Regions from separate parts of the Enterobacter sp. fkY84-1 genome, predicted to be linked through region 2. Evidence: predicted binding sites of a transcription regulator. Region 2 holds the regulator's gene; the other holds the start of a gene.
The links. Region 2 encodes LexA, which represses DNA repair genes until DNA is damaged. Its sites were predicted from a motif close to TNCTGTATGTACATACAGNA; they were not measured.

Region 1: the regulator LexA is predicted to act here: its motif matches at 1,880-1,899, upstream of umuD (translesion error-prone DNA polymerase V autoproteolytic subunit).

Annotation. Positions count from the first base shown of each region.
Region 1 covers NZ_CP169393.1:2,026,693-2,041,739, reverse strand. Annotated here, with positions in the region: gene ACEPLT_RS09750 (LysR family transcriptional regulator) at 1-173, shown strand, start outside; gene umuC (translesion error-prone DNA polymerase V subunit UmuC) at 181-1,443, opposite strand; gene umuD (translesion error-prone DNA polymerase V autoproteolytic subunit) at 1,427-1,861, opposite strand; gene ACEPLT_RS09735 (aldo/keto reductase family oxidoreductase) at 2,021-2,887, opposite strand; gene tcp (methyl-accepting chemotaxis citrate transducer) at 3,031-4,692, shown strand; gene smrA (DNA endonuclease SmrA) at 4,720-5,283, opposite strand; gene ACEPLT_RS09720 (LysR family transcriptional regulator) at 5,640-6,551, opposite strand; gene ACEPLT_RS09715 (M20 family metallo-hydrolase) at 6,727-8,037, shown strand; gene ACEPLT_RS09710 (M20 family metallopeptidase) at 8,037-9,482, shown strand; gene abgT (p-aminobenzoyl-glutamate transporter) at 9,524-11,050, shown strand; gene ogt (methylated-DNA--[protein]-cysteine S-methyltransferase) at 11,061-11,576, shown strand; gene fnr (fumarate/nitrate reduction transcriptional regulator Fnr) at 11,760-12,512, shown strand; gene ACEPLT_RS09690 (hypothetical protein) at 12,660-12,842, shown strand; gene uspE (universal stress protein UspE) at 12,952-13,902, shown strand; gene pntB (Re/Si-specific NAD(P)(+) transhydrogenase subunit beta) at 14,024-15,047, opposite strand, start outside.
Region 2 covers NZ_CP169393.1:301,249-316,295, forward strand. Annotated here, with positions in the region: gene yhhY (N-acetyltransferase) at 1-466, opposite strand, end outside; gene ACEPLT_RS01375 (oxidoreductase) at 723-1,760, shown strand; gene ACEPLT_RS01380 (pirin family protein) at 1,883-2,578, shown strand; gene gntR (gluconate operon transcriptional repressor GntR) at 2,680-3,675, shown strand; gene gntK (gluconokinase) at 3,802-4,329, shown strand; gene gntU (gluconate transporter) at 4,333-5,673, shown strand; gene plsB (glycerol-3-phosphate 1-O-acyltransferase PlsB) at 5,778-8,198, opposite strand; gene ACEPLT_RS01405 (diacylglycerol kinase) at 8,353-8,721, shown strand; gene lexA (transcriptional repressor LexA) at 8,830-9,438, shown strand; gene dinF (MATE family efflux transporter DinF) at 9,502-10,839, shown strand; gene ACEPLT_RS01420 (CsbD family protein) at 10,960-11,169, shown strand; gene zur (zinc uptake transcriptional repressor Zur) at 11,239-11,751, opposite strand; gene ACEPLT_RS01430 (cupin domain-containing protein) at 11,867-12,355, shown strand; gene ACEPLT_RS01435 (conjugal transfer protein TraF) at 12,528-13,838, shown strand; gene dusA (tRNA dihydrouridine(20/20a) synthase DusA) at 13,921-14,916, shown strand.

The sequences.
Region 1 (15,047 bases), 1.7 Mb from region 2:
GGGCTCTGCAGGCGGGCACGCTGGTACCGGTGCTGCCCGACTGGCGGTTACCCGATCGCTTCCTCTATGCCGTTTATCCTGATGCCCGCTTTATTCCGCAGCGCGTCAGAAAGGTCGTCAGCGTGATTGAGCAATTACTGCCTGAGATCGCGACCCACAACGCCACAAAATAACCGCCTTTTACCTCGCCACCGGTAAATCCGCGTACCGCGTCGTATAGGCCGGTGACAACATTTCCCGCTTCATGGCCCACGGTTTCTCAATCCCCTGCCCGGCGAACCATATCTTCCCTTTGCCGGAGTGATTGACGCTGTCGATCATCTCCATCAGCGCCGCGCTGTTGGCGCGCAGGCGATTGTCGTCAAACAGATTAAGCTGAGCGACACCGCTGCTGAAAAAGTCCGCCAGCATGACCCCGGCCTTCATATAGCGATACCCGTCGAGCCATATCCGCCCCAGCGCCTCCGTGGCGGCACGGATGATATCCCGCGAGTCATTGGTGGGCGTCATCAGGGTGACCGAAGCCTGATTACCGTAATAAATTTCGTTGTCCGCATGCGGGCTGGTGCGCACAAACACGCTGATAAAGCGACAGTATTGATGCTCGCCGCGCAGTTTCTCTGCGGCGCGTTCCGCGTAGGCGCAAATCGCCTGGTGCATCTCTTCATATTGCGTAATGCGATGACCAAACGAACGGCTACAGATGATTTGCTGCTTCGTGGGGGTGTACTCTTCCAGGTCAAGGCAGGGCTCGCCGCGAAGCTCGCGCGCCGTACGCTCCAGCACCACGTTAAAATGTTTGCGAATGACCCACGAGGAGGCCTCCGCCAGCTCCAGCGCCGTGGTAATCCCCATCGCGTTCAGTTTTTTCGTGATGCGCCGCCCTACGCCCCATACCTCCTCTACCGGAACCTTTGCCAGCAGTTTACGCTGCCGCTCCCGGCCTGACAGATCGACCACGCCGCCGGTACTGGCCCAGCGTTTCGCCGCATAGTTGGCCAGCTTCGCCAGCGTTTTTGTCGGGGCAATGCCGACGCCAACGGTTAAGCCCGTGTTTTTAAAGACCTGCGTGCGCATCTGGTGTCCGAACGCGTCCAGCGACATGCAGTTACCGATCCCTGAAACGTTCACGAACGCCTCGTCAATCGAGTAAATTTCTATGGCCGGAGCCAGATCCGTCAGCGTCTGCATCACCCGACTGCTGAGGTCGGCATACAGCGCATAGTTCGAACTGAAGACGTAAACCCTCGCCGGAAAAAGCTTCTCTTTGAATTTAAAATAGGGCTCACCCATTTTTATGCCGAACTGCTTTGCTTCCCGCGAGAGTGAAATTATGCAGCCGTCGTTGTTGGACACCACCACGATGGGCTTCCCCTCCAGATCGGGGCGGAATACCTTCTCGCAGGAGGCATAGAAGCTGTTCACATCAACCAGCGCGAACATGTTTATGCGTTTTAAGCGTGTGGGTGACGACGCCGAAGATCTGCAACTCCTCTTCGGACTGAAAGGTAATCGGCTGATAGCGGGCGTTATGTGGCAACAGCCTCAGAACCGGGCGCGTCTGTAGCTCTTTCACCGTAAACTCACCGGCGACCGACGCCACGACGATATCCCCATGTTCGGCATTTAACGAGCGGTCAACCACCAGCAGATCGCCGTCGCCAATCCCCGCGCCAATCATGGAGTCTCCACTCACCTTGATAAAATAGGTCGCACTGGGGTGCCTCACTGCCAGCCGGTTAAGATCGAGACGATCCTCCACATAATCCTGCGCCGGGCTGGGAAACCCACAGGCAACACGTTCTAAAAACAAAGGTAGTTCAATGATTTGTTTTGGTTGATAAGAAAAGAGAGTGTCCATGATGCCTTTCTCGCCATATACTGTATATAAATACAGTATTACGGATTATGGTCAGGGATCAAGGTCATTTCCGGAAGCGAACCCAAACGCGTTGAAGTGTCAGAAGATTTAAAACGCGCAAAGCCCGGAAGCACATGTCGGGCTTTGCGCCTGTGACGATCAGTCCATCAGCGTATTCAATGTTTCCAGTGCGTCAGGCGGAAGCTGCAGTTCTCCCGCCGCGAGGTTTTGCCGCAGATGCGCCACGGAAGAGGTGCCCGGGATCAGCAGGATATTCGGAGAACGCTGCAGCAGCCATGCCAGCGCAACCTGCATTGCCGTGACGCCCAGTGAATCCGCGACAGCCTTCAGCCCGGACGATTGCAGCGGCGTAAAGCCGCCCAGTGGGAAGAACGGCACATACGCAATCCCCTGCTGCGCAAGCAGATCCACCAGCGCATCGTCACCCCGGTTCACAATGTTGTACATGTTCTGCACGCACACCACCTGCACCATCTTCTGCGCTTCCGCGACCTGGGTGGCCGTGACGTTGCTCAAACCAATATGCCGCACCAGCCCCTGCTGCTGTAATTCTGCCAGGGTGGAGAGCGGTTCAGCAATCGACCCTTCCGCTGGCCCGTGCGCGCTAAACATGATCCGCAGGTTCACCACGTCCAGCACGTCCAGCTGCAGATTACGCAGGTTGTCATGCACCGCCTGCGTCAGCTCCTGCGCGGAAAAGGCCGGCAGCCAGGCGCCTTTGTCGTTGCGACGGGCGCCAATCTTGGTGACGATCGTCAGATCGTCCCGGTAAGGATGAAGCGCCTCGCGGATCAGCTGGTTGGTGACATGAGGACCATAAAAATCACTGGTATCAATGTGGTTCACTCCCGCCGCCACGGCCTCGCGTAACACGTCCAGCGCGGCCTGCTTATCCTTCGGCGGCCCAAAGACGCCCGGCCCGGCCAGCTGCATCGCGCCGTAGCCCAGCCGTTTCACCGTCCGCGTCCCGAGCGCGTATGTCCCGCTTTTATCAATGCTGCTCATGTTGACCTTCCTCATAAAAATGATCCGGATTTACAACAGGTTCCCAAAAGGGCCCCTTAGTTAAGCGCGAGTTAATTAAAGTTTACATTCTCTACGACGATAGTAATGAAGTAACCCTGCATCTTCTCTAACGGACGACCGCTATGCTGAAAAATCTGCACGTGATTACCGGTATTATCTTTGCCCTCACCATATTCTGCCTGCTGCAAGTTGTCACGGGAGGGTTGTTCTACTCTGCCGTCAGTAACGATCGCCATAACTTCCAGAACTCCGGCGTGCTCAATGCCCAGCAGGAAAGCCTGAGCGACAGCGTGAACACGCTGGTGAAAACGCGCGTCACCGTCACCCGCGTGGCGATCCGCTACCTGAAAAACCAGCGTGACCCGGCTTCCCTGGCGGCGATCAATAAACTGCTGGGCACCGCAGGCGACTCGCTGGCAAAAGCCGAAGCCTATAACAAAGAGTGGCAGAAACTGCCGCAGGTTAAGGGCCAGGAGGCGGCATTGACCGACGAGATGCAGAAATCCTGGAACCAGATGCACGAAGTCATGCGTTTATCGATTGAGTATCTGCGCGCCGACAACTATCAGGCCTATGGCGATCTGGATGCGCAGCAGGCGCAGGACGATATGGAAGCGGTCTATAACCGCTGGCGCGCCGAAAACAACACCCTGCTGAAGGCCGCAACCGAAGAGAATCAGAGCAGCTTCACGCAGATGCAGTGGACGCTGGCGGCAATTCTGCTGGCCGTTATCGCGGTTCTGGTGGTCATCTGGCAGGGTTTACAGCACCTGCTGTTAAAACCACTCCACTCCATTATGGACCATATTCGCGCCATTGCAGGGGGCGACCTGACGCAGGAGATCGCTATCTCGGGCCGCAATGAGATGGGTCAGCTGGCCGCCGGCCTGCATGAGATGCAGCAGTCGCTGGTGACCACCGTCAGCGCCGTACGCGGAAGTACCGATTCCATCTACACCGGCGCAGGCGAAATTGCCGCAGGAAGCAACGATCTTTCCGCCCGCACCGAGCAGCAGGCCGCCTCGCTCGAGGAGACCGCCGCCAGCATGGAAGAGCTGACCGCGACGGTTAAACAGAACTCCGATAACGCCCGTCAGGCCACGCTGCTGGCGAAAAACGCCTCTGAAACGGCCGCGCGCGGCGGTCACGTCGTGGATAACGTGGTTCGCACCATGAACGAGATCGCCGACAGTTCGCAGCAAATTGCGCATATTACCAGCGTGATTGACAGCATCGCGTTCCAGACGAACATTCTGGCGCTTAACGCCGCGGTGGAAGCGGCACGCGCCGGGGAACAGGGGCGTGGTTTTGCGGTTGTTGCAGGTGAAGTCCGGACCCTGGCGAGCCGCAGCGCGCAGGCGGCGAAAGAGATCAAAGGGCTTATCGAGAACTCCGTCAGCCGCGTGAATACCGGTTCTGAGCAGGTTAGCGAGGCAGGCACCACCATGAAGGAAATCGTCGCCGCCGTGACCCGCGTGACCGATATCATGGGCGAGATTTCCTCTGCCTCTGACGAGCAGAGCCGCGGCATTGAACAGGTGAGCCTGGCCGTTTCGCAGATGGACAGCGTGACGCAGCAAAACGCCGCGCTGGTGCAGGAGTCCGCCACGGCGGCAGCGGCGCTGGAAGATCAGTCCGAACAGCTGCGCCAGGCGGTGGCCGCGTTTCGTCTGAACGGCAAAGAAAAAGCGGTAGCTCCACGTCCGGCCAGCGTGAAAACGCCTCAGCTGTTGCGCCCGGCAACCGCAAACGCCGCCACCGACAGCAACTGGGAAACCTTCTGAATCACCGGCGGGCGAGGAAATCGCCCGCTAGCGGCTGCGCTTGGCGTGCCGCTCCCAGTTCTCCTGTTTTGCTTCATCGGATTTACGCAGTGAAACGTAGCATGCCCCGCTGCCGCCGTGATGCGGCAGCGCCACGCAGAAGGCCTGCACTTCCTCGAACTCCGTTAACCAGCGCGCCAGATAGCTGCGCACCACATTAGGATGCGAGTTCTGCTCGCGCCCTTTTCCGTGAATGATAATCAGATTGCGTAACCCGTCACGTCCGGCCTGGCGAATAAAAGAATAGAGCATCTGACGGCAGCGTTCGGCGGGCTGACGCAGGAGGTTTAAGCTGGCCTGGCGGGCATATTTACCCGAGCGCAGCTTCTCGATAACGCCCTGCTGCACCCCTTCGCGCTGGAACGCCAGCGGTTCTTCCAGGGGAAGAAGGTCAAGAAAATCCAGCGTCAGGAAGTTATCCAGCTGTTCACAATCCACCTCCTGGCGCGCCCGCGTATTGCGGCTGGGCTGCCAGTGAATATCCGGGCCACGCTTCAGCGGCTGGACATCTTCCATGGCGTCAAGAAAAAAGGATTTGTCGTCAGGGTTCATGGATATCCTCCGGCTACAACTGAGGACGGTACTATACCTGCGCCTGAGACTGGCCTCAATCACCGTTACAGGCCCTCATGCGCCGCAAATATTAACCTGATGAATATATATAGTATTTATAAAATGGATTTAAATACGAGTTAACTAAAACTTCAGCAAAGATGAAATAAGTGATTTGTGTTAAATTTTCGTAAAATCAAACACTCGACATCCTTTCTTTTTGCGGAAAAGGTGTTATACCTAAATATACCTGCTTCATGGATATAATATTCAGGATTGGCGAAAGGACGCACTGCTGTGTGTACTGGAGGATCTGTCTGATGTCGGGCAGATCCTGTTTTTTTATTATCTTACTTTCACGCCGCGATTATTTTTCTCGCTTCCCGTCTGAACTGCGTAATTAATGATTCAGCCAGGGGCGTCTGACGTGAATCACGGCGCTGAATTAAATAATATGCTGCTTTTGGAAGCGATTCGACAACCGGCAGCATGACCAGACGGTGCGCCAGCAGCGGGTCACAGCCTAACTCCTGCGGCAATATGCTTAGAAAATCACTTTGCGCGACCAGGCTAATACAGGAGGAAAAGGTTTCGCAGACCACACCAATTCGCGGTATTTGCGAGCGATGGCTAAATACCTCTTCTAGCTGCTTATAATAACTTCCCCGCGGCGTCGGCATTGTCCAGTTATAATGCAGGAGTTCGTTAATCGACGTTGCCCCCGTTGCCGGATGCCCTTCGCGACAAAATACCGCAAATGGCTTCTCAAAGAGTTTTTCAAACGTAAATTCCTGGTCGTAAGGTCCCTGATAATAAGTATTGATGGTGAAATCCAGCTCTCCCTGCCGTAATTCGTTGATCATCGACACCAGCTGCCCTTCCATTATCCGCACTTTGACCTGCGGATGTTGGGCATGAAAGCGGGTGATAACGGCGGGCATCAGGCTGCGCGAAACGCTGGCCCCCATCCCGATGTTGATCTGCCCGGCCTGTTCCCCCTGCCGCTGACGAATGTCATCCTGCGCCGCGCGCAGCTCTTCCAGAATTAACCGGGCGCGCTGGTAAAAGCCCTCACCGCATTCGGTCAACGCGACGCCCTTACTCCTGCGCACGAAAAGCTGCGCCGCCATGCCCTCCTCCAGCTCTTTGATGGATTTGGTCAGCGCCGGCTGCGAAAGATTCAGCGTCCTGCTGGCACCGCGAATGCTGCCCTGACGAGCGACTTCAACAAACGCCCGGAGATGATGGAATTTAACCTGAAATGACATAGCCCGACCGATAACCGTTGTTTATCAGAGTAAAGAAACTGTCATCTACTTTACTGGAAAGGGATGTGCGAGGGTAATTCCTGAACGGTTAAAACTGTGAAAAATCGGTTAGTGATAAGTAAAAACTATCACAGCGTGAAGCAGTTCACATATTTTCATGATGACAGGAACAGATATGGACACACTGGCGCAGTACATCCAGACGTTAACCCCGCAGCTGAGCGCGTGGCGTCGCGATTTTCACCATTTTGCGGAATCCGGCTGGGTAGAGTTTCGTACCGCCGCGAAAGTTGCGGAGACCCTGGACTCGCTGGGTTACGAACTGGCGATGGGCCGTGACGTGGTCGATGCCGAAAGCCGGATGGGGCTGCCCGATGAGGCAACCCTGGCGCGAGAGTTTGCCCGCGCGCGGGCGCAAGGCGCGCCTGAGAAATGGCTGGCGCCGTTTGAAGGCGGCTTTACCGGCATTGTCGCCAGCCTGAATACCGGCCGCCCTGGCCCAACCCTGGCGTTTCGCGTGGACATGGACGCCCTTGATTTAAGCGAAGCGCTCGACGACAGCCATCGCCCGTTCCGCGACGGGTTTGCCTCCTGCAATCCGGGTATGATGCACGCCTGCGCGCACGACGGCCACACCACCATTGGTCTGGGACTGGCACAGGTGCTTAAGCAGAATGCAGCCCGGCTCAACGGCACCATTAAGCTGATCTTCCAGCCTGCTGAAGAAGGCACGCGCGGCGCGCGCGCCATGGTTGCCGCCGGGGCGCTGGATGACGTGAACTATTTCACGGCCATTCATATTGGTACCGGCGTCCCTGCCGGTACGGTGATCTGCGGCAGCGATAACTTTATGGCCACCACCAAGTTCGACGTGAGCTTCACCGGCGTGGCCGCACACGCGGGCGGTAAGCCGGAGGACGGGCGTAACGCCCTGCTCGCCGCCGCGCAGGCCGCCCTCGCCCTGCACAGCATCGCCCCGCACAGCGACGGCGCATCCCGGGTGAACGTCGGCGTGATGCAGGCGGGCAGCGGGCGCAACGTGGTGCCCGCGAATGCCCTGATCAAAGTTGAAACCCGCGGCGAAAGCGAAGCGATTAATCAGTACGTCTTTGAACGCGCGCAGGCGGTCATTACCGGCGCGGCGGCGCTCTACGGCGTGAGCGCCGAGGTGCGCCTGATGGGGGCTGCCACCTCCAGCGCGCCGACGCCGGCCTGGGTGGATTATCTGCGCGAGCAGGCGAGCCAGGTTTCCGGGGTTGTTCATGCCATCGATAAGGTGAAAGCGCCAGCGGGTTCCGAAGACGCCACGCTGATGATGGCCCGCGTACAGCAGAACGGCGGCATGGCGTCCTATATGGTGTTTGGCACGGATTTGAGCGCCGGACATCACAACGAAAAATTCGACTTCGATGAGCAGGTCATGACTATCGCCATCGAAACGCTGGCGCGAACTGCGCTCAATTTCCCGTGGACGCGAGGTGTGTAATGCAGGAGAACTACGCTTTTATTGCCGATGCGATCGACACGCGATGTCGGACGTTAACCGATATTGCCGACGCGATCTGGGATCGTCCCGAAACCCGCTTTGAAGAGTTCTGGTCCGCCGAACGGCTGGCCAGCGAGCTGGAAGCAGAAGGCTTCACGCTGACCCGCGAGGCAGGCGGTATTCCCAATGCCTTTATCGCCAGCTTCGGCAGCGGAAAACCGGTTATCGCCCTGCTGGGCGAGTACGACGCGCTGGCCGGGTTAAGCCAGCAGGCACACTGCGCGACGGCGCAAACCGCCACGCCGGGGGCTAACGGCCACGGCTGCGGACATAATCTCTTAGGCACCGCAGCGCTTGCGGGCGCGGTGGCGGTGAAAAGCTGGCTGGAGCAGCACGGCGGCAGCGGAACGGTGCGTTTTTACGGCTGTCCCGGTGAAGAAGGCGGCTCTGGGAAAACCTTTATGGTGCGCGAAGGGCTGTTTGATGACGTCGATGCCGCCGTCACCTGGCACCCGGAAGCCTTTGCCGGGATGTTTAACGTCAGCACGCTGGCGAATATTCAGGCCGCCTGGCGTTTTCACGGCGTGGCGGCGCACGCGGCCAACTCTCCTCACCTGGGACGCAGCGCCCTGGACGCCGTGACGCTGATGACCACCGGCACCAACTTCCTTAACGAACACATCATCGAGAAAGCGCGCGTCCATTACGCCATTACCGACACCGGCGGGATTTCGCCCAACGTGGTGCAGGCGCAGGCCGAGGTGCTGTACCTGATCCGCGCCCCGGAGATGGCGGATGCGCAGCAGATCTACGAGCGCATCGAGAAAATCGCCCAGGGCGCGGCGATGATGACCGAAACGACCGTCGAGTGCCGCTTTGATAAAGCCTGCTCCAGCTACCTGCCGAACCGCACGCTTGAGGCGGCGATGTATCGCGCCCTGCAGCACTACGGCACGCCGGAGTGGACCGACGAAGAGCGAGAGTTTGCCCGCGAGATCCGCGCCACGCTGACGCCCAACGATCTGCAAAACAGCCTGAAAAATATTGCCGCCACGGGTGGTGAAGCGGGTAAAGCCTTTGCCCGTCGTCATCAGGCGACGCTGCTGGTGGATGAAGTCGCGCCTTATGCCGTCACCGACAACGTGCTGGCAGGTTCAACCGACGTGGGTGACGTCAGCTGGAAAATGCCGGTCGCCCAGTGCTTCAGCCCCTGCTTTACCGTCGGCACGCCGCTGCATACCTGGCAACTGGTGTCTCAGGGGCGAACCTCTATTGCCCACAAGGGCATGCTGCTGGCCGGGAAAGTGATGGGCGCGACCGCGCTCAATCTGCTGCAGGACGCGGCGCTGCTGAAAAAATGCCGTGAAGAGTTCGAACAACAACTAGAAGAAAAACCGTACGCGTGTCCGATCCCACCGGGCGTGACACCGTCACCTTTAAAATAAAAAAACACAACACAACAACACAACACTCCCGAGGAACGCCCATGAGTATGTCATCCATACCTTCGCATTCCCCATCCGGTAAGCTCTATGGCTGGGTTGAAAGGATCGGCAATAAAGTGCCGCACCCTTTCCTGCTTTTTATCTATCTGATTGTGATTTTGATGGTCGCCACCGCCGTGCTCTCCGCCTTTGACGTCAGCGTGCGCAGCCCGGCCGACGGCAGCCTGGTGGCGGTGAAAAACCTGCTGAGCATTGAAGGGCTGCACTGGTTTTTACCCAACGTGATTAAAAACTTCAGCGGATTCGCCCCGCTCGGCGCCATTCTGGCGCTGGTGCTGGGCGCCGGGCTGGCTGAACGCGTCGGCCTGTTGCCCGCATTGATGGTGAAGATGGCTTCTCACGTCAGCGCGCGCTACGCGAGCTACATGGTGCTGTTTATCGCCTTCTTCAGCCATATCTCCTCCGACGCCGCGCTGGTGATCATGCCGCCGATGGGGGCGCTGATCTTCCTCGCCGTCGGGCGCCATCCCGTGGCGGGTCTGCTGTCCGCGATTGCGGGGGTGGGCTGCGGTTTTACCGCTAACCTGCTGATCGTCACCACCGACGTGCTGCTCTCGGGCATCAGTACGGAGGCGGCGAAAACCATTGATGCGGCCATGCACGTCAGCGTGATCGACAACTGGTACTTTATGGCAAGCTCGGTCATTGTCCTGACGATTGTCGGCGGGCTGATTACCGATAAGATCGTCGAGCCGCGCCTGGGCAAATGGGAAGGCCGTAACGATGAAAAGCTGGAGACGCTGAGCGAAGCGCAGCACTTCGGCCTGCGCGTGGCGGGGATTGTCTCGCTGGCGTTTATCGCCGCGGTGGCGCTGATGGTGGTGCCGGAAAACGGCATATTGCGCGATCCGGTTAAACATACGGTCCTGCCCTCGCCGTTTATTCAGGGCATCGTGCCGCTGATTATCCTCTTCTTCTTTGTTGTTTCGCTCGCCTACGGTATCGCCACCGGCAAAATCCGCCGCCAGGGTGACCTGCCGCAGCTGATGATCGAGCCGATGAAGGAGATGGCGGGCTTTATCGTGATGGTGTTCCCGCTGGCCCAGTTTGTGGCGATGTTTAACTGGAGCAACATGGGCAAGTTTATGGCCGTGGGCCTCACCGACGCGCTGGAGGCTGCCGGGCTAAGCGGCGTACCGGCGTTTGTCGGTCTGGCGCTGCTGTCATCCCTGCTGTGCATGTTTATCGCCAGCGGCTCCGCCATCTGGTCGATTCTGGCCCCGATCTTCGTGCCGATGTTTATGATGCTGGGGTTCCACCCGGCTTTCGCGCAAATCCTGTTCCGCATCGCGGACTCCTCAGTTATCCCGCTGGCGCCGGTTTCGCCGTTTGTTCCGCTGTTTTTAGGCTTCCTGCAGCGCTATAAACCCGAGGCCAAACTGGGTACCTACTATTCGCTGGTTTTACCCTACCCGCTTATCTTTTTAGGGGTATGGCTGGTGATGCTGGTGGCGTGGTATCTTGTCGGCCTGCCGATTGGGCCGGGGATCTACCCGAGGCTGAACTAAGGGAATGAGGATGCTGAGATTACTCGAAGACAAGATTGCGACGCCGCTTGGGCCGCTGTGGGTGATCGCGGACGAGCAGTTTTGCCTGCGCGCCGTTGAGTGGGAAGAGCACAGCGACCGCATGGAAGAACTGCTTGCGATTCACTACCGCGCCCAGGGGTATGAACGTATCCGCGCCACCAATCCGGGTGGACTGAGCGGCAAGCTTGCAGCGTACTTCGAAGGCGATCTCAGCATCATCGACACGCTGCCCACCGCCACGGCGGGCACCCCTTTTCAGCGCGAAGTGTGGCAGGCGCTGCGGGCCATTCCCTGCGGGCAGGTGATGCATTACGGCCAGCTCGCGGAGCAGTTAGGTCGCGCTGGGGCCGCACGCGCCGTAGGTGCCGCGAACGGCTCTAATCCGGTCAGCATCGTGGTGCCCTGCCATCGCGTTATTGGCCGCAACGGCACCCTGACCGGCTATGCCGGTGGCGTGCAGCGAAAAGAGTGGTTGCTGCGTCACGAAGGGTATCTCTTACTCTAGTTCCCAGGCTTTTTGTGCTTAATTTTCTTCCGGTTAGGCTAAAAATCCATAATCAAGCTGTGGAATTTCAAGAAGATGGCGACACATTGCCGTCTCTTGTCCTTATTGAGGGTTTGTCAGGCTTACGTACTTACCAAAAAGATGTTAAAATTGACCAATATCAATTAAGGCTTGAGCAAACCTATGATCCCGGAAAAGCGAATTATACGACGCATTCAGTCTGGCGGTTGTGCTATCCATTGCCAGGATTGCAGCATCAGCCAGCTCTGTATCCCGTTTACCCTGAATGAGCATGAACTCGATCAGCTTGATAATATTATCGAGCGTAAAAAGCCTATTCAGAAAGGGCAGACGCTGTTTAAAGCGGGAGACGAACTGAAATCGCTCTATGCTATCCGTTCTGGCACCATCAAGAGCTACACCATTACCGAACAGGGCGATGAGCAGATCACCGGCTTCCATCTGGCGGGTGACCTGGTAGGCTTTGATGCCATCGGTACGGGCCACCACCCGAGCTTTGCTCAGGCACTCGAAACCTCGATGGTTTGCGAAATTCCGTTTGAAACCCTGGACGATCTGTCCGGCAAGATGCCTAACCTGCGTCAGCAGATGATGCGTCTGATGAGCGGTGAGATCAAAGGCGATCAGGACATGATTCTGCTGCTTTCCAAAAAGAATGCAGAAGAGCGTCTGGCCGCGTTTATCTACAACCTCTCCCGCCGCTTCGCCGAGCGTGGCTTCTCGCCGCGTGAATTCCGTCTGACGATGACGCGTGGCGATATCGGTAACTACCTGGGTCTGACCGTGGAAACCATCAGCCGTCTGCTGGGTCGTTTCCAGAAAAGCGGGATGCTGGCCGTTAAGGGTAAATACATCACTATCGAAAACGGTGAAGCGCTGGCCGTTCTTGCCGGGCACGCCCGCAACGTGGCGTAAACGCCATACGTATACTGCCAGACCGATAAATTCTCCTGATTTATGGGTCTGGCCTGTTACCCCGTCTTATATCTGCCCTTTTCACCGTAGCACGTCCCCACACAGCACCCAAAAGGGTCTCGTTGAGGTTATGAATTGAGAGAAAGTTTGTTTTTCGTTTCAGTCGTGATTGCCTCAGTGACCTTTATCTTCATCTGGATCATGCTTGTCGGCCCAATGAAGGGGGAGGAAAAAACCTACGTTCAGGACTCCACGACCTTTGCGATAGCGGTGATGGTGCTGCTGTTTATTGCGTTTATCGCGGTAACGACCACGGTGCTTTTCCTCTGATAAATTTTCATGAATTATTGATCTGGCAAAAGCTCTCCTCTGTTTCATTCAGGATATATAGGTTACTCTTTTAATTACAGACTGTGGTGACAGTAGTAAGGAGACCTGTATGGCCAAGTATCAAAACATGCTGGTAGCAATCGATCCGAATCAGGACGATCAGCCGGCATTACGACGTGCTGTGTATTTACATCAACGGATTGGTGGCAAAATCAAAGCGTTTTTGCCGATCTATGACTTCTCGTATGAGATGACCACCCTTCTGTCGCCTGACGAGCGCACCGCTATGCGTCAGGGCGTCATCAGCCAGCGTACCGCGTGGATCCGCGAACAGGCGAAGTATTACCTGGAAGCGGGCGTGCCCATTGATATCAAAGTGGTCTGGCACAATCGACCTTTCGAAGCCATCATTCAGGAAGTCGTTGCCGGTGGGCACGATCTGCTGCTGAAGATGGCGCACCAGCACGACAAGCTGGAATCCGTGATCTTCACCCCGACCGACTGGCACTTGCTGCGTAAATGCCCTTGCCCGGTCTGGATGGTGAAAGACCAGCCGTGGCCTGAAGGCGGGAAAGCCGTTGTGGCGGTAAACCTCGCCAGCGAAGAGGATTACCATAACTCGCTGAACGAGAAGCTGGTGAAGGAGACCCTCCAGCTTGCCGACCAGGTCAACCACACCGAAGTGCATCTGGTAGGTGCCTATCCGGTTACCCCGATTAACATCGCCATTGAGCTGCCGGAATTTGACCCGAGCGTGTATAACGACGCCATCCGCGGTCAGCACCTGCTGGCCATGAAAGCGCTGCGCCAGAAATTCAGCATCGATGAGAAAATGACCCACGTGGAAAAAGGGCTGCCTGAAGAGGTGATCCCGGACCTGGCTGAACACCTGCAGGCGGGGATTGTCGTGCTGGGTACCATTGGACGTACCGGTATTTCTGCCGCCTTCCTCGGCAACACCGCCGAGCAGGTGATCGACCATCTGCGCTGCGACCTGCTGGTTATCAAGCCGGATGAGTACCAGACGCCGGTTGAGCTTGACGATCCGGAAGACGATTGACCCGCAAGATAAAAAAAACCGTCGGCGAACCGGCGGTTTTTTTTGCCGGGTGGCGGCTACGCCTTACCCGGCCTACGGGTTTGGTAGGCCCGGTAAGCTTGCGCCACCGGGCTTTACCCTGTCAGAGCGCTTTCAGAATCGCATCCACGCTGGCTTTGGCATCGCCAAACAGCATGTGGGTGTTCTCTTTGAAGAACAGCGGGTTCTGCACCCCGGCATAGCCGGTATTCATTGAGCGCTTAAACACGATCACGTTCTGCGCCTTCCACACTTCCAGAACCGGCATCCCGGCGATTGGGCTACGCGGATCGTCCTGCGCCGCCGGGTTAACGGTGTCGTTAGCCCCAATGACCAGCACGGTATCGGTGTCGGCGAAATCATCGTTGATCTCGTCCATCTCCAGCACGATGTCGTAAGGCACTTTCGCTTCCGCCAGCAGCACGTTCATGTGGCCTGGCAGACGCCCCGCCACCGGATGAATACCAAAACGCACCTTGATGCCGCGCGCGCGCAGCTTCTCGGTGATTTCCGCGACCGGATACTGCGCCTGTGCCACCGCCATGCCGTAGCCCGGGGTGATAATGACCGAGTGCGAGTTTTTGAGCATCTCGGCGGTATCTTCCGCGCTGATCTCACGGTGCTCACCCACTTCCTCATCGGAGCCGGTAGACGAGCCGTCAGAACCAAAGCCACCGGCGATGACGCTGATGAACGAGCGGTTCATCGCCTTACACATGATGTAAGACAGGATCGCACCCGAAGAACCCACCAGCGCACCGGTGACGATCAGCAGGTCGTTGCTCAGCATAAAGCCCGCCGCCGCCGCCGCCCAACCGGAGTAGGAGTTCAGCATGGAGACCACCACTGGCATATCCGCACCACCGATGGACGCCACCAGATGCCAGCCGAAGGCCAGCGCGATGATAGTCATCACCAGCAACGCCAGCACCTGCAGACCGACGCTTTCGGTACGCACGAAGACCACCAGCAGCACAAACGATACCACCAGCGCCGCCAGGTTCAGCTTATGACGGTTTGGCAGCATCAGCGGCTTAGAGGAAATCTTCCCGCGCAGCTTGCCGAACGCGACAATGGAACCGGTGAAGGTGACCGCACCGATGAAGATACCGAGGAACACTTCCGTC
Region 2 (15,047 bases):
ACGCGTCCACATGTTCGCCGTTGCGCAGGGCAAATTTCTTGCCGGTCCCTTCGATTTCAAAACCAAAATTTTTATAGAGGGCAACAGCCGCGGGGTTATCGGCAAAGACCGTCAGTTCGATACGTTCAATGCGCAACCAGTTGTCACACAGGTTGATCATCTCGCTCATGAGCCTGCGGCCTACGCCGCGTCCCTGCATATCCGCAGCCACGCTGATGCCGAATGTGGCAACATGGCTGCGACGCGGGTTTTCCATCACGTCCAGCGCCATATGCCCGATAACGCGCTGGTCCAGACAGGCAACGAGATGGCGCCGGCCTGGTTTTGTCGCAACGCGTTCGTGCCATATTTCCATAGAAGGATGAGGGAGCTGTAGCGTGTCGTGATACACATCAGGATGCGACATGATGTCACGTAAAGCTTCTGCATCGCTGGGTTCGATGTGGCGTATCACTATCTCACTCATTCCTTGTTCCTCAGTCAGTTAAACGTCCCTTCCAACATCAATGACTTTAAAATTTGAGTCAACCGCTATTTTTTGCAAAAAGTATTGGACAAGTGCGAATGAGAATGATTATTATTGCTCTGCATTCAGGAAGACTGCTACGGGAACCTGAAAGCACGACATTGCTCACATTGCTTCCAGTATTACTTTAGCCAGCTTTTAGCTGGCTTTTTTTTTGTTATGGTTAGACTCAGTAACCTTCCAAAAGGACTGAGCCATGACACTACACTGTGCATTTATTGGATTTGGCAAAAGCACCACCCGCTATCACCTGCCGTATGTCCTCAACCGTAAAGATACCTGGCATGTGGCCCATATCTACCGCCGCCGCGCGAAGCCGGAAGAGCAATCTCCTCAGTATTCCCACATCCACTTCACCAGCGATCTCGATGAGGTGCTTAACGATCCGCAGGTCACGCTGGTGATTGTCTGCACCCACGCCGACAGCCATTTTGACTATGCGAAACGCGCGCTGGAAGCGGGCAAAAACGTGCTGGTAGAAAAGCCGTTCACCCCGACCATCGCCGAAGCGAAAGCGCTGTTCGCGCTGGCGAAAAGTAAAGGGTTGACCGTCACGCCGTATCAGAACCGTCGCTTTGACAGCTGCTTCCTGACGGCAAAAAAAGCGATTGAAAGCGGCAAGCTCGGCGACATTGTGGAGATAGAAAGCCACTTCGATTACTACCGTCCGGTGGCGGAAACGCAACCCGGACTGCCGCAGGATGGTTCGTTCTATGGTCTGGGGGTGCATACCATGGACCAGATCATCTCCCTGTTTGGCCGCCCGGACCACGTGGCGTATGACATTCGCAGCCTGCGCAACAAAGCCAACCCGGACGATACCTTCGAAGCCCAGCTGTTCTACGGTGACCTGAAGGCCATCGTCAAAACCAGCCATCTGGTGAAAATCGACTACCCGAAATTTATCGTTCACGGCACTAAAGGTTCGTTTATCAAATTCGGCATTGACCAGCAGGAGACCAGCCTGAAGGCCAATATCATGCCGGGTGAGCCAGGCTTTGCCGCGGACGATTCCGTGGGCGTGCTGGAGTATGTGAACGACGAAGGCGTAACGGTCAAAGAAACGCTGAAGCCGGAAACCGGCGACTATGGCCGCGTCTATGATGCGCTGTTTGAGACTCTCACAAACGGCACGGCGAATTACGTCAAGGAATCTGACGTTCTGACCAACCTCGAAATCCTTGAACGGGCCTTCGAACAGGCTTCTCCTGCCACGGTAACCCTCGCGAAATAAGCAAAAACGGCTCCTCTGCACTTGTTCACAATTTTTGAACAGAGGAGTCAATTTTCACCCCCTATGATCCCAGGCCGTTTGCGTCCACACTTACTCCATCGAAACGAACTGAGGGTGAAACAATGATCTACTTACGCAAAGCAAACGAACGTGGTCACGCGAATCATGGCTGGCTGGACTCATGGCATTCATTCTCGTTTGCCGACTACTACGACCCGAACTTCATGGGCTTCTCCGCACTGCGCGTGATTAACGACGACGTGATTGATGCAGGCCAGGGCTTTGGTACCCACCCGCACAAAGACATGGAAATCCTGACCTATGTGCTGGAAGGCGCGGTTGAGCACCAGGACAGCATGGGCAACAAAGAGCAGGTTCCGGCGGGCGAGTTCCAGATTATGAGCGCGGGTACCGGGGTGCGTCACTCCGAGTACAACCCAAGCAAAACGGAAAAACTGCACCTGTATCAAATCTGGATCATTCCAGAAGAGACCGGCATCACGCCGCGCTACGAGCAGCGCCGCTTCGACGCCAAACAGGGTAAACAGCTGGTGCTCTCCCCGGATGCGCGTGAAGGTTCCCTGAAAGTGCATCAGGATATGGAGCTGTACCGCTGGGCGCTGGCGAAAGATGAACAGTCCGTGCATCAGATTGCCGCTAACCGCCGCGTCTGGATCCAGGTGGTTAAAGGCGACGTGTCCATCAACGGCACCAAAGCGACAACCGCCGATGGTCTGGCTATCTGGGATGAGCAGGCGATCTCCGTGCATGCCGACAGCGAAAGCGAAATTCTGCTGTTTGACCTGCCGCCGGTGTAATAAAACATAAATAAATCCCCATCCTTCCCTTTGACAGGGGAAGGATGGGCTTTGTCCGTGGTAAACTGAGCGAATCTCTCACTTCAAGATTTCTCAGGACGATGAAAAAGAAACGCCCCGTACTTCAGGATGTCGCCGATCGCGTCGGTGTGACCAAAATGACGGTCAGCCGTTTTTTACGTAACCCGGAACAGGTTTCCGTGGCGTTACGTGGCAAGATTGCCGCTGCCCTTGATGAACTGGGTTATATCCCCAACCGTGCGCCCGATATTCTCTCCAATGCGACCAGCCGCGCGGTGGGCGTTCTGCTTCCTTCTTTGACCAACCAGGTTTTCGCCGAAGTATTACGTGGAATTGAAAGCGTCACCGATGCGTTTGGCTACCAGACCATGCTCGCCCACTACGGGTACAAGCCGGAACTCGAAGAGGAACGTCTTGAATCGATGCTTTCCTGGAACATTGACGGCCTGATTTTAACCGAACGAACCCACACTGCCCGCACGCTCAAAATGATTGAAGTGGCCGGTATTCCGGTCGTGGAGCTGATGGACAGCCAGTCGCCGTGCCTCGACATCGCCGTCGGCTTTGATAACTTCGAAGCGGCGCGCCAGATGACGGCGGCCATTATCGCCCGCGGGCATCGTCATATCGCCTATCTGGGTGCGCGTCTTGATGAACGTACTATCATCAAACAGAAGGGATACGAGCAGGCGATGCTCGACGCGAACTTAACCCCGTACAGCGTGATGGTGGAGCAGTCCTCTTCCTATACGTCGGGTATTGAGCTGATGCGTCAGGCGCGACGCGAGTATCCGCAACTGGACGGTATTTTCTGTACCAACGATGACCTCGCGGTCGGCGCAGCGTTTGAGTGCCAGCGTCTGGGGCTGAAGATCCCTGATGATATGGCGATCGCCGGTTTCCACGGCCATGACATCGGTCAGGTGATGGAGCCGCGTCTGGCGAGCGTCCTGACGCCGCGTGAACGTATGGGCCGCATTGGCGCAGAACGCCTGCTGGCGCGCATTCGTGGCGAGACGGTGACCCCGAAAATGTTAGATTTAGGTTTCACCTTGTCACCGGGTGGATCTATTTGAACTGACAAATTTGAAGTAGCTCACACTTATTCACTTCGCGCACGTTTGGATATTGCTTCTCTTTTGCCCCAGCAGGACAATGTTACCGATAACTGTTACCCGTAACAATTGACTGAGGGACACCCTTTGAGCACGACTAATCACGATCACCACGTCTACGTCCTGATGGGCGTTTCCGGTAGCGGGAAATCAGCCGTGGCCAGCGAAGTGGCGCATCAACTCCAGGCTGCGTTTCTTGATGGCGACTTCCTCCATCCGCGCAGCAACATCATGAAAATGGCCTCCGGCGAACCGCTGAACGATGACGACCGCAAACCGTGGTTGCAGGCGCTGAATGACGCCGCGTTCGCGATGCAGCGCACTAACAAAGTCTCCCTGATCGTCTGCTCCGCGCTGAAAAAAACCTACCGCGACCTGCTGCGCGACGGCAACCCAAACCTCTCTTTCATCTACCTGAAAGGAGATTTCGAGGTGATTGAAAGCCGCCTGAAGGCGCGCAAAGGTCACTTCTTCAAAACCCAGATGCTGGTAACGCAGTTCGAAGCGCTGCAGGAGCCGGGTGAAGACGAGAAAGACGTCTTAGTGGTTGATATCGATCAGTCACTGGAGGGTGTTGTTGCCAGCACCATCGAGGTCATTAATAAAAGGCAGTAAGTTTTGAGTACATTAACGCTAGTTTTGACAGCAGTGGGTTCGGTATTGCTGCTGCTGTTTTTAGTGATGAAGGCGCGCATGCACGCCTTTGTTGCTTTGATGGTGGTTTCTATTGGTGCAGGTCTCTTTTCCGGTATGCCGCTCGACAAGATCGCCGCGACAATGGAAAAAGGGATGGGCGGTACGCTGGGCTTCCTGGCGATTGTGGTCGCGCTGGGCGCGATGTTTGGCAAGATTTTGCACGAGACGGGCGCGGTCGACCAGATTGCCGTTAAGATGCTGAAATCCTTCGGCCACAGTCGTGCGCATTACGCGATTGGTCTGGCCGGTCTGATTTGCGCGCTGCCGCTGTTCTTCGAAGTGGCCGTTGTGCTGCTGATAAGCGTCGCCTTCTCCATGGCGCGCCATACCGGTACTAACCTCGTGAAGCTGGTCATTCCGCTGTTTGCGGGCGTGGCGGCAGCCGCAGCGTTTCTGCTGCCGGGGCCTGCCCCGATGCTGCTGGCCTCCCAGATGCACGCCGACTTTGGCTGGATGATCCTGATTGGCCTGTGCGCGGCAATCCCGGGGATGATTATCGCCGGTCCGCTGTGGGGCAACTTCATCAGCCGTTACGTTGAGCTGCACATTCCGGACGACATTACCGAGCCGCACCTGGGCGAGGGCAAAATGCCATCCTTCGGCTTCAGCCTGTCGCTGATCCTGCTGCCGCTAGTGCTGGTGGGCCTGAAAACCATCGCCGCGCGCTTTGTGCCGGTCGGTTCTACCGCCTACGAATGGTTTGAGTTCATTGGTCATCCGTTCACGGCGATCCTGGTGGCGTGCCTGGTGGCGATTTACGGCCTGGCGATGCGTCAGGGGATGCCAAAAGACCGGGTGATGGAGATCTGCGGTGCGGCGCTGCAGCCTGCGGGGATTATCCTGCTGGTGATCGGTGCAGGCGGCGTGTTCAAGCAGGTGCTGGTGGATTCCGGCGTGGGCCCGGCTCTGGGCGAAGCGCTGACCGGGATGGGCCTGCCGATTGCGGTCACCTGCTTTGTGCTGGCTGCGGCGGTACGTATCATCCAGGGTTCCGCCACCGTGGCGTGTTTAACCGCCGTGGGTCTGGTGATGCCGGTGATTGAACAGCTGAACTACTCCGGTGCCCAGATGGCCGCGCTCTCTATCTGTATCGCGGGCGGTTCGATTGTGGTCTCTCACGTTAACGACGCCGGCTTCTGGCTGTTCGGTAAGTTTACCGGCGCCACCGAAGCGCAAACCCTGAAAACCTGGACGCTGATGGAAACTATCCTCGGCACGACGGGTGCAATTGTCGGGATGATTGCCTTTACGCTGCTCAGCTAAATGCGGTGATTTAACAAGGCTAAAAATAAGGCCCGGTAGCGTCAGCGCTTACCGGGCCTTTTTATTATCCAGGGCATCAGGCCGGGCCATAACCCGGCATTGTGTTACTCACCCTGCGTGGCGCTCTCAATCGTCAAGCGCACGTCCGAGGTAATCAGCTCCGCCAGCATCTGGTACACCTTCAACGTCTCTTCCGGCTCGGCATCACCCGTATCGCTGATGAAGCCTTCATCGCGCAGCGTCAGCACCAGAGAACTGAAGACCGCTTTGTCGAAGAATTCAGGGGCGTTAATACCGTGCAGAACGGACAGGCGCTGGGCCAGCGTCCGGCTCTCTTTCTCCAGCGTACCGCGGTTGATGGACGGGTTCGCGCTCAGCAGCCAGAACGTGATGGCGTAGCGCTGCAGCGTTTCGCGCGCACCGGCCGCCAGCAGCTGCAGGGTGCGGGAGCGTGACGGATTGATGTGCAGCTCGTCGTTGTTCAGGGTAATCAGCCCCTGGCGACGCATCTCTTCCGTCATCTTATCCAGTTCTGTCGCCAGCTCATCCTTACTCCAGCGCAGGAACAGCTCCGCTTTCAGCATTGGATAGATGGTCTCAAGATGGCGCAATAGCTCCTGACGGGAGATATGACGATGCTGGGTAATAATGGCGGCCATGAGCGACGGCAGCATCAGCATATGCGTGATGTTGTTGCGGTAGTAGGTCATCAGCACCGCCTGCTCGCGCGGCAGAATGATGATGTCGCCGATCGTGTCCTTCTCCACTTCAAACTTGTTCATCTGCAACGCGTGATCGATAAGTTCACTGGCGGTTGCAGAAGGCACGGTCGAGTCAACCGAATACGGCACGTTACGCATCATGTCCAGATAGCAATCCAGCTGCTCCGTGAGCTGTTCACGGGTCAGCGAGCGCTGACGTGAAGCCAGCAGCGCCGTACAGCAGAGGTTCATGGCGTTAGCCGCACCGGCGTTGTTAATGCGCACCATCAGCTCGGACGCGATGCCGTTAACCGTTGGCGTTAGCCAGGCCGGACGCACCGCTTCGATAGGATCGATGGACTCGCGCCACTCCGGCACGTGATGGTTCAGGTAGGTCATCAGCGGCATCGGCTCGCCGAAGTTCACGTAGCCCTGACCGAGATTGCGCAGCTTGCTCAAGCCGCGCAGCATCTGCGGCAGGCTCTCTTTCTCTTTGGTCGCGCCACGCAGCTCTTTCGCGTACGTGCCCACTTCCATCACGTGCTCGTAGCCGATGTAGATAGGCACCAGCGTGATCGGACGGGTACCTCCGCGCAGCATGGCCTGGATGGTCATCGACAGCGTGCCGGTCTTCGGATCGAGCAGACGACCGGTACGGGAACGACCGCCCTCCACGAAGTACTCCACGGAATAGCCGCGGCTGAACAGCTCGCCCAGATACTCGCGGAACACGGTGGAGTAGAGCTTGTTGCCCTTGAAGGTACGACGAATAAAGAACGCGCCCAGGCGGCGGAAAATCGGGCCCGCGGGCCAGAAGTTCAGGTTGATACCGGCTGCGATGTGCGGTGGCACCAGCCCCTGGTGATAGAGCACGTAGGAAAGGAGCAGGTAGTCCATGTGGCTGCGGTGGCAGGGGACATAGACAATCTCATGGCCATCGTGCGCCAGCTGACGCACGCGCTCGGCGTTATGGACGTTGATACCCTGATACAGGCGGTTCCAGGTAAAGCCGAGAATACGATCGGACAGGCGAATCATCTCGTAAGAGAAGTTCGCTGCGATCTCTTCCATCAGCGCAATGGCGTTCTGCTGAGCTTTCTCATGCGAAATTTTCTTGCTGCGCGCTTCATCTTCAACGGCGCGGGCAATCGCTTTTGAAGCCAATAGCTTGTTGAACAGGTCCTGACGCGCCGGGAGGCGTGGCCCTACGGCCGCCAGGCGCTGACGGGCGAAGTGCATACGCGCCACGCGCGCCAGTTTTTGCGCGATGATCTTGTCGGTGCCGTGCTCGTCCGCCATGCGACGCAGCGAAACGGAAGGGGAGAAGCGCACGAAGCTGTCGCGTCCCAGCCAGGAGACCGCGAAGAACTTCTGGATGCCGTTAAGCATGCGCAGCGGCGGATTCTCTTCGCCTTTTTCACGACCCGGACGACGACCAAACATCACCGATACCGGCACCATCTGCACATCCAGATCGGGGTTGCTGCGGTGCAGATCGAGATAGTCATGGAACAGCTTGATGGACTCTTCTTTCGGCGTGTAATAGGTAAACACGCGCGGCCCGCCGTGGATGAAGACGTAGCGCGGGAGCAGCGTACCGTCAACTTCCAGCGGTTCAAGCGGGTCAGGTAAGTCATGCGCCAGACACTGGGCGCGAAGCGTCAGTAAGTCTGCCTTCGAGTTATAAGGCAAAACGTACATAATGGGGCGCGACGTATCGAGCCCCAGTTCCAGCGCGGGTTCTGCTGGGATAGACTTGCTTTTTACCAGGATGCTTAATGGTAAATTAAGTAATTTGTAGTAAATTCGTGGCCAGCCGGACATAAACGATGTAAAGCCTCTGGTTAATAATGCAATTGCGGCGCAAGGATAACAGAAAGCGCGCAAAATTTCTGTTGTTACCCGTCATACTTCAGGCTGTAGCGAAACGCGCTCCGCCTCATGTTAATGACGCTCTTTTTTAAAAAAGGTTCTTTTAATGGCCAATAATACCACTGGGTTAACGCGTATCATCAAAGCCGCCGGCTATTCATGGAAAGGTTTCCGTGCCGCATGGGTCAACGAAGCCGCTTTTCGCCAGGAGGGCGTCGCCGCAATCATCGCGGTGATCGTCGCCTGTTTCCTTGATGTTGATGCGATTACCCGCGTACTGCTTATCGGTTCCGTACTTCTGGTGATGATAGTGGAAATTCTTAATAGCGCTATTGAGGCCGTTGTTGATCGCATTGGTTCCGATTTCCATGAGCTTTCTGGCCGTGCAAAAGACATGGGCTCTGCTGCCGTGTTGCTGGCGATTATCACTGCCGTTATCACCTGGGTCACCCTGCTTTGGTCACATTTCCGATGAGCCTCGAGGAATAATTAAGTCCCTGGTTTTTTGTGCAGTTTTTGGTTCCAAAATCGCCTTTGACTGTATATACTCACAGCATAACTGTATATACACCCAGGGGGCGGAATGAAAGCGTTAACGACCAGGCAGCAAGAGGTGTTTGATCTCATTCGGGATCATATCGGCCAGACGGGTATGCCACCCACGCGTGCGGAAATCGCGCAGCGTCTGGGCTTCCGTTCTCCGAATGCTGCCGAGGAACACCTGAAAGCGCTGGCGCGTAAGGGTGTGATTGAGATTGTGTCAGGCGCGTCGCGTGGTATCCGCCTGCTGGTGGAAGAAGAGACGGGCATTCCGCTGATAGGCCGCGTTGCTGCAGGTGAGCCGCTGCTGGCACAACAGCATATTGAAGGTCACTACCAGGTCGATCCCGGCATGTTCAAACCGAGCGCTGATTTCCTGCTGCGCGTCAGCGGCATGTCGATGAAAGACATCGGCATTCTTGATGGCGATCTGCTTGCGGTGCATAAAACCCAGGACGTGCGAAACGGCCAGGTCGTGGTCGCACGCATTGATGACGAAGTGACCGTTAAGCGTCTGAAAAAGCAGGGTAACACTGTTCAGTTGCTGCCCGAAAACAGCGAGTTCACCCCGATTGTGGTCGACCTCCGCGAACAGAGCTTCTCTATTGAAGGTCTGGCGGTAGGCGTGATTCGCAACGGTGAATGGCTGTAATCTCTTCCTGACAGGCTATGGCACCGCTGTAGCCTGATTCATTCCCCACTCCCGGTATCTTTCATGTCACTGCTGACGGCATCCGATAAGGCATTGTGGCGTCTTGCTCTGCCGATGATTTTCTCCAATATTACCGTGCCCTTGCTGGGGCTGGTTGATACTGCCGTTATAGGCCATCTTGATTCACCGGTTTATCTTGGCGGCGTGGCGATTGGCGCGACGGCAACCAGCTTCCTGTTTATGCTGCTGCTCTTTTTGCGCATGAGTACCACCGGTCTTACCGCACAGGCTTATGGCGCGAAAGATCCGCTGCGTCTGGCGCGCGCACTGGTGCAGCCGCTGATCCTCGCGCTTGGCGCGGGTGCGTTAATCGTTGTATTGCGGGCCCCCCTGATCGATCTTGCGCTTCATATCGTCGGTGGCAGCGAAGCGGTACTGGCGCAGGCGCGACGGTTCCTGGAAATCCGCTGGCTCAGCGCACCCGCCTCGCTGGCAAACCTGGTTCTGCTGGGGTGGCTACTGGGCGTGCAGTACGCCCGCGCGCCCGTGATTTTGCTGGTGGTGGGTAATCTGCTCAACATTGTTCTGGACGTCTGGCTGGTCATGGGTCTGCATATGAACGTGCAGGGCGCGGCGCTGGCGACGGCGATTGCCGAATACGGGACCTTTATCATTGGCTTGTGGATGGTCCGGCGTGTGCTGGCCATGCGCGGGATCTCCCTGGCGCTGCTCAAAACCGCATGGCGCGGCAATATCCGTAAGCTGCTGGCGCTCAACCGTGACATCATGTTGCGCTCGCTTCTTCTTCAGCTCTGCTTTGGTGCGCTGACGGTTTTCGGGGCTCGACTGGGGCCGGAAATCGTTGCGGTGAATGCGGTATTGATGACGCTTCTGACCTTTACCGCCTATGCGTTGGACGGATTTGCCTACGCGGTTGAAGCGCATTCCGGGCAGGCGTACGGCGCGCGCGAAAGCGGGCAGCTTCGGGAGGTGTGGCGGGCTGCCTGCCGTCAGTCGGGGCTGGTGGCGCTGGCCTTTGGTCTGGTTTACGCCTGCTTCGGTGAGCAAATCGTTGCATTGCTTACCTCTCTCCCTGCGCTGCGCGAGCTGGCGAGCCACTATCTGATCTGGCAAGTCGTCTTACCGGTGGTTGGCGTCTGGTGTTATCTGCTGGACGGCATGTTTATTGGGGCGACGCGCGGAGCCGAAATGCGCAACAGTATGGCTGTCGCGGCGGCCGGATTTGGCCTGACGCTGCTGACGCTCCCCTGGCTGGGTAATCATGGCCTGTGGCTGGCCCTGGCCGTCTTCCTCTCGCTGCGCGGGTTATCGCTGGCGTTTATCTGGCACCGGCACTGGCAAAACAATACCTGGTTTCCCTCGCGCTCCGATATATCGTGACGGTTAAAGATTCCGAATATGAAATTAACCACGGAATCCTTAACTACAATAATTATCACGTCCAGCAGAAAAGAACGTAACGGACGTTACGACCCGACGCTTAACGAAGAGGACACGATGATGAATAAAGACGAAATCGGCGGCAACTGGAAGCAGTTCAAAGGTAAAGCGAAAGAACAGTGGGGTAAGCTGACGGATGACGACATGACCGTTATCGAAGGTAAACGCGATCAGCTTGTCGGTAAAATCCAGGAGCGTTACGGCTACGCAAAAGACCAGGCGGAAAAAGAAGTGGGCGACTGGGAAAAACGCAACGACTACCGCTGGTAACCGGGCTACACCCGAAAGTACAAGGAAGTACACCCTGAGGGCGGCCATGAGCCGCCTTTGCTTTTGACGCTAACGCGGCTTTTTCTTCACCAGGATAGAGTGGTCGTGCTGACACGCGTCCTGATGGCGACAGGCTTCCACCTCCACGCACGCGGAACAGAGCCCGTGCGCTTCAATCACGTTATGACGCAGGGCAAAGCCCATTTTCGCTGCCAGCGTATGCATAATATCTTCCACGCCTTCCGCAGCCTCTTCTTTCACCACGCCGCAGCGGTCACAGATAAACATCGCCGATGTGTGGGTGGGCTGATCGAACAGATGGCATAGCACATAGCTGTTGGTGGATTCCACCTTGTGCACGAACCCTTGTTCAAGCAGGAAATCCAGCGCGCGATAGACCGTCGGCGGCTTTGCCTGCGGCTCGCTTTCGCGGAGGAGATCCAGCAGATCGTAGGCGCTGATGGCACCCTGCTGCAGGCTCATCAGACGTAATACTTCAAGGCGCTGCGGAGTCAGGCGCACATTGCGTTGCGCACACAGCTTTTCGGCCTGCGCTAACAGCTCTTTTGTGGACTTATCCATGTAGCACCCCGGATGTTATAGGACGGAAAACCTTCACTTTATCATGTTCTGCTAAAAACACCGAGATCCGCCAGTCTGTGCTATACCTGACCCATCGAAAACCGGGAGAACCAGAATGAAAAGACCTGACTGCATTCGACACTGGCGCGACGTGGAAGGCGCGGATGACTCGACCTACCCCGACAGCGATGAGCTGTTTTCCATTGGCGCACCGCTGGCTCGCAAGCTTGGGCTCGGGCGTATTGGCATCCATCATGAGCGCCTGCCGCCTGGGCGCAGAACGTCCTATCCGCATGCGGAGAGCGACGAAGAAGAGTTTGTTTACGTGCTCGAAGGCTACCCTGAAGCCTGGATTAACGGCCACTTGTGGAAACTGGAGCCTGGCGACAGCGTAGGCTTTCCCGCCGGAACCGGCATCTGTCATACCTTTATCAACAACACGGACGATGAGGTTCGGCTCCTGGTCGTTGGCGAGGCCAACAAGAAGCACAACCGCATCTACTACCCGCTCAACCCCGTGTATGCCGCCACGCGGGAAGATCGCTGGGTAGATCATCCCCCGCAGTTTTTTGGACCGCATGATGGAAAACCTGGGAAAAAATAATTTCCTCTTCTATAAATATTGAGGGCCGTCACAAAATATAACAGGCCGTAAGGGAGTTTTACTTAGGGAAAGAAATAGCGGGTCTTTTACTACTTATTCACAGCAATAGTTCGTTCCTGTTTGGGTGATAACAGACAGGGGTTATTTCATAACAGACTATAACGGGCATACTGTGAAAAAAAATTTTAAATTTTCGGTGGTTAGCATTGCTGTCTCCTTGTTTATGGCAAATCAGGCGGGAGCAGCCAATACCTGGACAGAATCACGCAGCGACGCAATGGGTGGCACCGGCGTGGCTTCGGGAAGCTATGGCAGTGGGGCGTTAATCAACCCCGCGCTGCTGGCAAAGGCAAAACCGGACGATGATGTGACGGTCATATTGCCTTCGGTTGGCGCGCAAATCACGGATGAAGACAATCTTCAGGACGAGATTGATAACATCAACGACAAAATTAATCACTACAAGGATGTGGTTGATAATCTCACGCCACGAGAAATTATCACCAATCCATTAGGTTCCATTAATCAATTCCAGGGCGCGGCCAAAGATCTGGCCGATGAGCTGGACTATCTCAAAGGCAAAACCGCACGCGCAACGGCAGGGGCAGGGCTTGCGGTGAGTATCCCTAACGATGTCCTTTCGGTAGCCTTCATGGCGAAAGGCTATGCCCATGGCCGGGTGAGCTCGTCTATCGATCAGCAAGATATTGATTACCTTCGCCGTATTCAACGAAGCAATGTCGTGGCTGCCGGTGTCGCGCTGGACGCTGCGCTGAATGGTACGGATCAGATCACCAAAAACCTCAACTCAACGGCATCCGGCCGGGCGGCGATAGTCTCCGATTACGGTGTTGCTGTTGCCCGTCAGTTCGATCTGGGTGGCGTCCCGGTTTCCGTGGGGGTTACGCCAAAACTGCAAAAAACCTGGGTCTATAACTACACCACGTCAATCTACGATTACGACAGTAACAAGTGGAACGACAGCCGCTACCGCACTGACGATACGGGCTTCAACGTGGATGCCGGTATTGCGGCCGATTTCGGCGAACACTGGACCGTGGGCGTGAGCGGACAAAACCTGATGTCGCGTGATATCGACACCAAAGACATCCGTATCCGCAACGGCCGTACGGGAGAAGTGGTGAGCTATAAAGACACCTACCAGATCCGTCCGCTGGTGACCGCCGGTGCTGCCTGGCACAACGACCTGGTGACGCTGACCGCCGATGGCGATCTGACCGAAACCAAAGGCTTCAAGAGCGAAGATACGTCGCAGTACGTGGGTGTCGGTGCCGAGGTGACGCCGCTGAGCTGGCTGGCGGTGCGTGCGGGTTATCGTGCCGACGTGAAGGGTAACGACAGCAATGTCTTTACCGGCGGTGTCGGTTTCGCGCCGTTTAGCACCGTGCATGTTGACCTGATGGGCCTGTACGGTGAAGACGAAACCTGGGGCGCAGGGGCTCAGCTGAGCATGACGTTCTAAAGTCCACCGGAGGCGCTGCGCCTCCGGCTTTTCTTTGTGCTATAGTAGCGCCCCTTTTCCACCAGATGCTTAAAACTTCGCCATGTCGTCAGAATTACAGACCGCTTTCCCTGCACACCGTTTTTCCATTGCGCCGATGCTCGACTGGACGGACAGACACTGCCGCTATTTCCTGCGCCAGCTCTCCCACCGTACGCTGCTGTACACCGAAATGGTGACCACAGGCGCAATCATTCACGGCAAGGGCGACTATCTGGCCTATAGCGAAGAAGAGCATCCGGTTGCCCTGCAGCTGGGCGGCAGCGATCCGGCCGCGCTGGCGCAGTGCGCGAAGCTGGCTGAAGCGCGCGGCTACGACGAGATCAACCTCAACGTTGGCTGCCCGTCCGATCGCGTGCAAAACGGCATGTTCGGCGCCTGCCTGATGGGGAACGCGCAGCTGGTGGCGGACTGTATCAAGGCGATGCGCGACGTCGTTTCCATTCCGGTGACGGTCAAAACCCGCATCGGCATTGACGACCAGGACAGCTACGAATTCCTGTGCGATTTCATCAATACGGTCTCCGGCAAGGGCGAATGCGAGATGTTCATCATCCATGCGCGAAAAGCCTGGCTCTCCGGCCTGAGCCCGAAAGAGAACCGTGAGATCCCGCCGCTGGACTACCCGCGCGTGTATCAGCTGAAGCGTGACTTCCCGCACCTGACGATGTCCATTAACGGCGGCATCAAGTCGCTGGAAGAGGCCAAAGCGCATCTTGAACATATGGATGGGGTGATGGTCGGGCGCGAGGCGTATCAGAACCCGGGCATTCTGGCGACGGTCGATCGCGAAATCTTTGGCATCGAAGGTGCAGACACCGATCCGGTTGGCGTGGTGCGTGCGATGTATCCTTACATTGAGCGCGAGCTGAGCAACGGTACGTATCTCGGCCATATCACTCGCCATATGCTTGGGCTGTTCCAGGGCATTCCGGGCGCGCGTCAGTGGCGTCGCTACCTGAGCGAAAATGCCCATAAAACCGGGGCCGATATTGAGGTGCTGGAACATGCGCTGCGCCTGGTGGCGGACAAGCGATAACTTTCGCTAAAAGTTCGTCAAATTCACCACGCCCTGCGAATTCTCGCGGGGCGTTTTGCTTTAAGAACAACACGTTATGTCTGGCATGATTCTTGTAATGTTTGCTGCATCATTCGGGAACTCGTGGGAGA